One region of the Streptomyces sp. NPDC002306 genome, then DNA from elsewhere that is predicted to be linked to it. Evidence: predicted binding sites of a transcription regulator. Region 1 holds the regulator's gene; the other holds the start of a gene.
What was found. The regulator HrcA, encoded in region 1, represses chaperone genes, less so after heat shock. The targets are predictions, from matches to a motif close to TTNGCACTCNGNNNNNCNGAGTGCNAA.
Positions count from the first base shown of each region.

Region 2: the regulator HrcA is predicted to act here: its motif matches at 2,709-2,735, upstream of groL (chaperonin GroEL).

Region 1 is NZ_JBSFCK010000003.1:28,615-33,619, forward strand. It holds gene dnaJ (molecular chaperone DnaJ) at 126-1,262, opposite strand; gene hrcA (heat-inducible transcriptional repressor HrcA) at 1,263-2,279, opposite strand; gene ACWCQK_RS07870 (MBL fold metallo-hydrolase) at 2,461-3,279, shown strand; gene ACWCQK_RS07875 (DUF3097 domain-containing protein) at 3,314-4,114, shown strand; gene hemW (radical SAM family heme chaperone HemW) at 4,258-5,005, opposite strand, start outside.
Region 2 is NZ_JBSFCK010000008.1:128,412-133,416, forward strand. It holds SAM riboswitch class I at 177-316, shown strand; gene thrC (threonine synthase) at 334-1,617, shown strand; gene ACWCQK_RS18235 (MoaD/ThiS family protein) at 1,614-1,889, shown strand; gene ACWCQK_RS18240 (cold-shock protein) at 2,320-2,526, shown strand; gene groL (chaperonin GroEL) at 2,898-4,520, shown strand; gene ACWCQK_RS18250 (NADH:flavin oxidoreductase) at 4,795-5,005, shown strand, end outside.

The DNA of each region.
Region 1 (5,005 bases):
CTTCGAACAAGTCCGAATCGGGCCTTCACCGCGGCGCGGGGCCGGTCTCGGCCCGTCCGGAGGCGGGCGGACACCGGCGGCGAACCGGCGTCGGTCGTGGACCGACGCCGGTCGCGGACCGGCCGTCAGCGGCCGTTGAACGCGTCCTTCAGCCGGGAGAACAGCCCCTGCTGCCCGGGCTGGAACTGCCCCTGCGGGCGTTCCTCCCCGCGCAGCTTGGCCAGCTCCCGCAGCAGGCGCTCCTGCTCGGGGTCGAGCTTGTTCGGGGTCTGGACCTCGACGTGGACGATGAGGTCGCCCCGGCCACCGCCGCGCAGATGCGTGACGCCCCGGCCGTGCAGCGGGATCGACTGGCCGGACTGGGTGCCGGGCCGGATGTCGACCTCCTCCATGCCGTCCAGCGTCTCCAGCGGCACCTTCGTGCCGAGGGACGCCGCCGTCATCGGGAGCGTCACCGTGCAGTGCAGGTCGTCCCCGCGCCGCTGGAACATCGCGTGCGGCATCTCGTGGATCTCGACGTACAGGTCTCCGGCCGGACCGCCACCGGGCCCGACCTCGCCCTCACCGGCAAGCTGGATCCGCGTGCCGTTGTCGACACCGGCCGGGATCTTCACCGTCAGCGTCCGACGGGAGCGCACCCGGCCGTCGCCCGCGCACTCCGGGCAGGGCGTCGGGACGACGGTCCCGAAGCCCTGGCACTGGGGGCAGGGGCGGGACGTCATGACCTGGCCCAGGAAGGACCGCGTGACCTGCGACACCTCACCGCGACCGCGGCACATGTCACACGTCTGGGCACTCGTCCCCGGCGCCGCGCCCTCACCGTTGCAGGTGGAGCAGACGATCGCCGTGTCGACCTGGATGTCCTTCGTCGTGCCGAAGGCCGCCTCGTCCAGCTCGATCTCGAGCCGGATCATCGCGTCCTGGCCGCGGCGCGTGCGCGAGCGCGGCCCGCGCTGCGACGCCGTGCCGAAGAAGGCGTCCATGATGTCCGAGAAGTTGCCGAAGCCACCCGCGCCGAAGCCACCCGCGCCGGCCCCGCCGGCCTGGGAGAGCGGGTCGCCGCCGAGGTCGTAGACCTGCTTCTTCTGCGGGTCCGACAGCACCTCGTAAGCGGCGTTGATCTCCTTGAACCGCTCCTGGGTCTTCGGATCGGGGTTGACGTCCGGATGCAGCTCGCGCGCGAGCCGCCGGAAGGCCTTCTTGATCTCTTCCTGCGACGCGTCGCGGCGCACGCCGAGAACGGCGTAGTAGTCCGTGGCCACCTACGACTCCGCCAGGATCTGTCCGACGTACCGTGCCACTGCGCGTACCGCTCCCATCGTTCCCGGGTAATCCATGCGGGTCGGTCCCACCACACCGAGCTTGGCGACCGCCTCGTTGCCCGAACCGTAGCCGACCGAGACCACGGAAGTGGAGTTGAGTCCCTCATAGGCGTTCTCGTGACCGATGCGTACGGTCATGCCCGAATCACCCGCCTCGCCAAGCAACTTCAGCAGCACGACCTGCTCCTCCAGCGCCTCCAGCACCGGGCGGATCGTGAGAGGGAAGTCATGTCCGAAGCGGGTCAGATTGGCGGTGCCGCCGATCATCAGCCGCTCCTCGTTCTCCTCGACGAGCGTCTCCAGCAGGGTGGAGAGCACCGTCGAGACCGTACCGCGGTCCTCCGCCTCGAAGGCGTCCGGGAGGTCCTCCAGCAGCCGCGGCACGTCCGCGAACCGGCGCCCCGCGACCCTGCTGTTCAGCCGGGCCCGCAGATCCGCCAGGGAGGTCTCGCCGAACGGCGCCGGGCAGTCGACCACCCGCTGCTCGACCCGGCCGGTGTCGGTGATCAGCACCAGCATCACGCGCGCCGGGGCCAGCGACAGCAGCTCCACGTGCCGCACCGTGGACCGGGTCAGCGACGGGTACTGCACGACGGCGACCTGCCGCGTCAGCTGCGCGAGCAGCCGCACGGTCCGGGCCACTACGTCGTCGAGGTCGACGGCCCCGTCGAGGAAGTTCTGGATCGCGCGCCGCTCGGGCGCCGTCATCGGTTTGACGCCCGCGAGCTTGTCGACGAACAGCCGGTAGCCCTTGTCGGTGGGGATGCGCCCGGCACTGGTGTGCGGCTGGGCGATGTACCCCTCGTCCTCCAGGGCGGCCATGTCGTTGCGCACGGTGGCCGGCGAGACACCGAGGTTGTGCCGCTCGGTGAGCGCCTTGGAGCCCACCGGCTCCTCGGTGCCGACGTAGTCCTGGACGATGGCGCGCAGCACCTGGAGCCTGCGTTCGCTCAGCATCTCGCGCACACCTCCAGCATGTCGTCGCCTCGGCCGTCTTCCCGTGTCGTCCCGGTTCCTGGCACTCTGCGCGTGCGAGTGCCAGCGTTCCCCGAGCCAGTGTACGGCCGTGGGGTACGCCCCGGGCAAGGCTGGGCCTGCGACGTCGTGGCGGGCCCGCTCCTACCGCTAGCGTCGCCGCATGACGGTGACTTGGGAAGAGCTGGGGTGGGAGCGGCTGGCCGAGGGGGTCGGCCGGTGCCGTCTGCCGGTGTGGGACTGCACGGTGGGGCTGGTCGTGGGGGCCGGTTCCGCGTTGCTGGTCGACGCCGGTTCGAGTCTGGCGGAGGGCGCCCGGCTGCGCGGGCAGGCGGAGGCGATCGCCGGGTGCCGTGTGCGCTTTCTCGCACTCACCCACCCCCACTTCGACCACGTCTTCGGGGCGGCGGCGTTCGCGGACGCAACGGTGTGGGCGGCGGCGGGCGAGAGCGCGGACGCGGGACCGGACGGCCTCGCGGGACCGGACGCCGTCGACGGACCGGACGCCGTCGGACGTGACGCAGTCGGACGTGACGCCGTCGCACGTGACGCTTTCGGGGACGGGCGTGAGGAGATGCGCGCGGACGCGGTGCGCAACGGCCTCGACGCCACGGCCGCGCGGGAGGCGGCCGACGCTCTCGCGCGTCCGCATCACGCCGTCCGGGGCGGTCTGCGCCTGGAACCGGCCGGTGGCCCGTCCGTCCTGCTGGCCGACGTGGGCCCGGGGCACTCCGCCCGGGACCTCGCGGTCGTGGTGCCGGGCGACCCGGTGGTGGTGTTCTGTGGCGACCTGGTCGAGGAGTCCGGCGCGCCGCAGGCCGGCCCCGACGCGGTTCCGGCGCGCTGGCCCGCGGCGCTGGACCGGCTGCTGGCCCTGGGCGGCGAGGACGCGCTGTACGTGCCCGGTCACGGGGCGGTGGTGGACGCGGCCTTCGTGCGGGCGCAGCGGGACGCGCTCGCGGAGCGTTTCGGCGTGTCGTGAGCCCTCGCCGACGGCTTCTCCTATCGTCATCCGAATGCGCTCGTACTCAGCCGACCTGACGCCGCCGTGGAAGAAGCCCAAGCCGGTGCCGGAGGTCCCCGCCGAGCCCGGTCTGGTGGTCGAGGAGCCCGGTACGGGCTTCTGCGGCGCGGTGATCCGCTGCGAGGCGGGCACGGTGACGCTGGAGGACCGCTTCGGCAAGCACCGGGTGTTCCCCCTGGAGCCGCGGGGCTTCCTCCTGGAGGGCAGGGTGGTGACGCTGGTCCGGCCCGCCGCGGGCGGCCCGCCGCGCCCCGCCCGTACGGCGTCCGGCTCGGTCGCCGTGCCCGGCGCACGGGCCCGGGTGGCCCGCGCCGGGCGCATCTACGTCGAGGGCCGGCACGACGCCGAGCTGGTCGAGAAGGTGTGGGGGGACGACCTGCGCATCGAGGGCGTGGTCGTGGAGTACCTGGAGGGCGTGGACGACCTGCCCTCGATCGTGGCCGCCTTCTCCCCCGGACCGGACGCCCGGCTGGGCGTGCTGGTGGACCACCTGGTGCCGGGCTCCAAGGAGTCCCGGATCGCCGCGTCGGTGACGAGCGCGCACGCACTGGTGGTGGGCCACCCGTACATCGACATCTGGGAGGCGGTGAAGCCGTCGTCCCTGGGGATCGAGGCCTGGCCCCGGATCCCGCGCGGGCAGGACTGGAAGACCGGCGTGTGCCGGGAACTGGGGTGGCCGCAGAACACGGGGGCCGCGTGGCAGGCGATCCTGTCCCGCGTGCGGTCGTACAAGGATCTGGAGCCGGAGCTGCTGGGGCGGGTCGAGGAACTGATCGACTTCGTGACGGTCTGACGGCCACAGGGCCTCGTGGTCGGAGGGTGTGGCGGCCACAAGGCCTCGTGGTCGGAGGGTGTGGCGGCCCGGCCGCGGACGCCCCTTCGGTCCACGAGGTCCCGTACGACCGCCTCGGTCCGCCGGATCCCCGCGTCGCCGCCTCAGTCCACGAGGTCCCGCACCACCGCGTCGGCCAGCAGTCGCCCGCGCAGGGTGAGCACCGCGCGGCCCGCCTCGTACGGCTCCGGCGACAGCAGCCCGTCCGACAGGGCCCGTCGCGCGGCCGTGCGGCCGGCCTCGTGGAGCAGGTCCAGCGGTACGCCCTCCCGCAGCCGCAGCTCCAGCAAAATCCGCTCCACCCGCCGGTCCTCGTCGGAGAGGATCTCCCGCCCGGCGCCCGGTGAACGGCCGCCCCCCAGCGCCGCCGCGTACGCCCCCGGGTGCTTCACGTTCCACCAGCGCACCCCGCCGACGTGGCTGTGCGCGCCGGGTCCCGCGCCCCACCAGTCGGCTCCGCGCCAGTACAGCTCGTTGTGCAGGCAGCGGGCCGCCTCGGAGGTCGCCCAGTTCGACACCTCGTACCAGTCGAAGCCCGCCGCCGACAGCGCCTCGTCCGCGATCAGGTACCGGTCCGCGTGGACGTCGTCGTCCGTCATGGGGACCTCGCCGCGCCGGATGCGGCGGGCGAGCTGGGTGCCCTCCTCGACGATCAGGGCGTACGCGCTGACGTGGTCGGGGCCGGCCCCCAGCGCCGCGTCCAGGGAGGCCCGCCAGTCGTCGTCCGACTCGCCGGGTGTGCCGTAGATCAGGTCCAGGTTGACGTGTGCGAAGCCCGCCGCGCGCGCCTCGGCGACACAGGCCTCCGGCCGGCCGGGGGTGTGGGTGCGGTCGAGGATCTTCAGGACGTGC
Region 2 (5,005 bases), on a different contig from region 1:
GGCTCCTTCTACGTTCTCGCGGCGGGAGGTGGTGCCTGTCGTGCCGACGGCTGACGGGCCCGGGCATCTCGCGGTTCGGACGGTTATCTCAACTGTCCTGGCCTTCGGTTACAGTCTTGAACAACGCGGATGACCATCGCATGTCCAGGGTGGCCCCGCCGTTCACAACTTCATACCGCTCATCCAGAGGGGCAGAGGGATACGGCCCGATGAAGCCCCGGCAACCCTCCAGTCGGTTCTCGTTCACGCGAGGCTCCCGGCTCGGGAAGGTGCCAAATCCGTCTCACGGCGAGGTGCGCCGTGAGGAAGATGAGGAGAAAGGGCCTCGCCTCCATGGCTGTGCAGACCGCTGCAAGCACCACCAACTCCGTCGATCTGGGCCCCGCCGCGGCGCTTTCCTGCCGCGAGTGCGGACACCGCGTGCCGCTCGGCCCGGTCTTCGCCTGCGAGGAGTGTTTCGGCCCGCTCGAGATCGCCTACGACTTCTCGGCCTACGACACCGAGGAGCTCCGCAAGCGCATCGAGGCGGGCCCCGCGAACATCTGGCGCTACGCCCCGCTGCTGCCCGTCCCGGCCGACGTGGCGACCAAGCCCAACATCAACCCCGGCTGGACCAAGCTCGTCCAGGCCGACAACCTGGCGCGCGAGCTCGGGGTGACCGGCGGGCTGTACGTGAAGGACGACTCCGGCAACCCGACGCACTCCTTCAAGGACCGGGTCGTCGCCCAGGCCCTGGAGGCCGCGCGCGCCTTCGGCTTCACCACCCTCTCCTGCTCCTCCACCGGCAACCTGGCCGGCGCGGTCGGCGCCGCCGCCGCGCGGGCCGGCCTGCGCTCCTGCGTCTTCATCCCGCACGACCTGGAGCAGGGCAAGATCGTCATGGCCGCGGTCTACGGCGGTGAACTCGTCGGCATCGAGGGCAACTACGACGACGTGAACCGCTTCTGCTCCGAGCTGATCGGCGACCCGGCCGGCGAGGGCTGGGGCTTCGTCAACGTCAACCTGCGGCCGTACTACGCGGAGGGCTCGAAGACCCTCGCGTACGAGATCTGCGAGCAGCTCGGCTGGCGGCTGCCCGACCAGCTGGTCGTCCCGATCGCCTCGGGCTCCCAGCTCACGAAGATCGACAAGGGGCTCCAGGAACTGATCAGGCTCGGGCTGGTCGAGGACCGGCCGTACAAGATCTTCGGCGCGCAGGCGGAGGGCTGCTCGCCGGTGTCCGTGGCGTACAAGGCCGGCCACGACGTGGTGCGGCCGCAGAAGCCGGACACCATCGCCAAGTCCCTCGCCATCGGCAACCCGGCCGACGGGCCGTACGTCCTCGACATCGCGCGCCGCACGGGCGGTGCCGTGGAGGACGTGACGGACGAGCAGATCGTGGACGCGATCAAGCTGCTGGCGCGGACCGAGGGGATCTTCGCGGAGACGGCGGGCGGGGTGACGGTGGGCGTGACGAAGAAGCTCATCGAGGCCGGCCTGCTCGACCCGACGAAGACGACCGTCGTGCTGAACACCGGCGACGGCCTGAAGACCCTGGACGCGGTGGCCGGCACCGGCCTCACCACGACGATCCGCCCGAACCTGGACTCCTTCCGAGAGGCTGGCCTCGCATCATGAGCGTCAACGTCCGCATCCCCACCATCCTGCGCACCTACACCGGCGGCCAGGCCGAGGTGAGCGCCGAGGGCGCGACCCTCGCCGAGGTCATCTCCGACCTGGAGAAGAACCACACCGGCATCGCGGGCCGCGTCCTGGACGACGAGGGCAAGCTGCGCCGGTTCGTCAACGTGTACGTGAACGACGACGACGTCCGCTTCGAGCAGGGCCTGGCGACCGCGACCCCGGACGGCGCGGGTGTCTCCATCATTCCGGCGGTCGCCGGAGGCTGATCATTACCATCGGTAACCGAGATTACCGAGAGTTCATCGAATTGCCCCCTCCGTGAGAGAAGCGGAGGGGGCAATTCAGTGTGGTTGAGCGCGGTACAGTTGGGGAAGCCGCCCCCGATTCCAGGGCGGGCGACCTTCGCAGCCCGCTGGACTGCCGATAAGAAGCAGCCAAAGTATGCAGGCCTTTTGCGCCTTTCGCTCCCTATGCCTGGCCCAACTTGCCCTGAAACCAGGCGAATTGTAGGTAGATTCCGGACCCGTCATGCCCGGATTTCTCGTCCGATTGACCTGTTGCAGACGGCAGTTGGACAGATACATTCAGCCGCGGTCGACGCGTTCCGGCGCACGCCCCCGGCCAATGGGGGGTGAGGTCTGACCCGGATTCGCGAAGTGCGGATCTGTGCAAGGGCCAGTAATAGGGGAGTTAGGCATGGCTCAGGGCACCGTCAAGTGGTTCAACGCGGAGAAGGGGTACGGCTTCATCGCGGTCGACGGTGGTGCGGACGTGTTCGTCCACTACAGCGCGATCCAGATGGACGGGTACCGCACCCTGGAAGAGGGCCAGCGGGTCGATTTCGAGATCTCGCAGGGTCAGAAGGGGCCGCAGGCGGACATGGTCCGCCTGGCGACCGGCTGAAGCACGCGCCGACTTACTGCAGCGACGTTCTTCTGTACTGCTCGAAGGGCTCGTATCCCACGGGGTGCGAGCCCTTCGGCCTGCCCGGGGTCCGCCGCGCGCGCCCCCGGATCACCGGCCCGCGCCGGCGTCCGTCCGTCACCCGACCGCCGCCTCCCGTCGTGCCTGCCGCGCGGGCGCACCTTGCACTCGGGCGGGGCGAGTGCTAATCATTGGCGTTAGCACTCTGAAGGTGAGAGTGATAACGAAGGACCGGTTCGGTGAGGCCCGCAGGCCAGGTGGTGCAAGGAACCACGGGGCAGGCAGGCCGTCCGTCGCGGGCGCCAGCGCGGTCCGGAGCAATCCACCCCAGTCCGGGAGGACCACTTCACATGGCCAAGATCATCGCGTTCGACGAGGAGGCACGGCGCGGTCTCGAGCGCGGGATGAACCAGCTCGCCGACGCCGTCAAGGTCACCCTTGGCCCCAAGGGCCGCAACGTCGTCCTCGAGAAGAAGTGGGGCGCCCCCACGATCACCAACGATGGTGTTTCCATCGCCAAGGAGATCGAGCTCGAGGACCCGTACGAGAAGATCGGCGCCGAGCTGGTCAAGGAAGTCGCCAAGAAGACGGACGACGTCGCCGGCGACGGTACGACCACCGCGACCGTGCTCGCCCAGGCGCTGGTCCGTGAGGGCCTGCGCAACGTGGCCGCCGGTGCCAACCCGATGGCCCTCAAGCGTGGTATCGAGAAGGCCGTCGAGGCCGTCTCCGGTGCCCTGCTGGAGCAGGCCAAGGATGTCGAGACCAAGGAGCAGATCGCTTCCACGGCCTCCATCTCCGCCGCCGACACCCAGATCGGCGAGCTCATCGCCGAGGCGATGGACAAGGTCGGCAAGGAAGGCGTCATCACCGTCGAGGAGTCCCAGACCTTCGGTCTGGAGCTGGAGCTCACCGAGGGTATGCGCTTCGACAAGGGCTACATCTCGGCGTACTTCGCCACCGACATGGAGCGTATGGAGGCGTCGCTCGACGACCCGTACATCCTGATCGCCAACTCCAAGATCGGTTCCGTCAAGGACCTGCTCCCGCTCCTGGAGAAGGTCATGCAGTCGGGCAAGCCGCTGCTGATCATCGCCGAGGACGTCGAGGGCGAGGCCCTGTCGACCCTGGTCGTCAACAAGATCCGTGGCACCTTCAAGTCCGTCGCCGTCAAGGCCCCGGGCTTCGGTGACCGCCGTAAGGCCATGCTCGGCGACATCGCCATCCTCACGGGCGGCGAGGTCATCTCCGAGGAGGTCGGCCTCAAGCTGGAGAACGCGACCCTGGACCTCCTGGGCCGCGCCCGCAAGGTCGTCATCACCAAGGACGAGACGACGATCGTCGACGGCTCCGGTGACACCGACCAGGTCCAGGGCCGGGTCAACCAGATCCGCGCCGAGATCGAGAACTCGGACTCGGACTACGACCGCGAGAAGCTCCAGGAGCGCCTGGCGAAGCTGGCCGGCGGCGTGGCCGTCATCAAGGCCGGTGCCGCCACCGAGGTCGAGCTCAAGGAGCGCAAGCACCGCATCGAGGACGCCGTCCGCAACGCGAAGGCGGCCGTCGAGGAGGGCATCGTCGCCGGTGGTGGCGTGGCCCTGCTCCAGGCCTCCTCGGTCTTCGAGAAGCTCGAGCTCTCGGGTGACGAGGCGACCGGCGCCAACGCCGTGAAGCTCGCGCTGGAGGCCCCGCTCAAGCAGATCGCCGTCAACGGTGGTCTCGAGGGTGGCGTCATCGTCGAGAAGGTGCGCAACCTGCCCGTCGGCCACGGCCTGAACGCCGCGACCGGTGAGTACGTCGACATGATCGCCGAAGGCATCATCGACCCGGCGAAGGTCACGCGCTCTGCCCTGCAGAACGCCGCCTCCATCGCCGCGCTGTTCCTCACCACCGAGGCCGTCATCGCCGACAAGCCGGAGAAGTCCGCGGCTCCGGCCGGCGGCGGCATGCCGGGCGGTGACATGGACTTCTGATCCTTCGCGCACCGCGAGGATCGGACCCGTCCGTTCAGTACCGAGGGCGGCACTCCCTGGAAACAGGGGGTGCCGCCCTCGGGCGTTTTCACGGGGAATCCCAGGCAGGGCCGCGCGGGGAGCGGTGCGGTGAGGCGTGGTGAGTGGCGCGGATCACATCCGATGGGCGGGGGGTCGGCGGAATGCGGCGGCCCGCGGGTCCGTTGACGCCACAGTGCTTTCGATGCACACGCACATACCGACCAGTCCAGTCAATTCACCAGGAGCCCCCCACGTGACCGTCAACGCGTCCTCCGCCTCCCGTGCCGCGGAGATCCTGTCCCGTCCCGTCGCGCTCAACGGCCTCACCGTCCCGAACCGCATCGTGATGGCGCCGATGACGCGCCAGTTCTCCCCGGGCGGCATCCCGGGCGAGGACGTGCTGTCGTACTACTCCCGCCGCGCCGCCGCCGGCGTGGGCCTGATAGTCACCGAGGGCACGTACG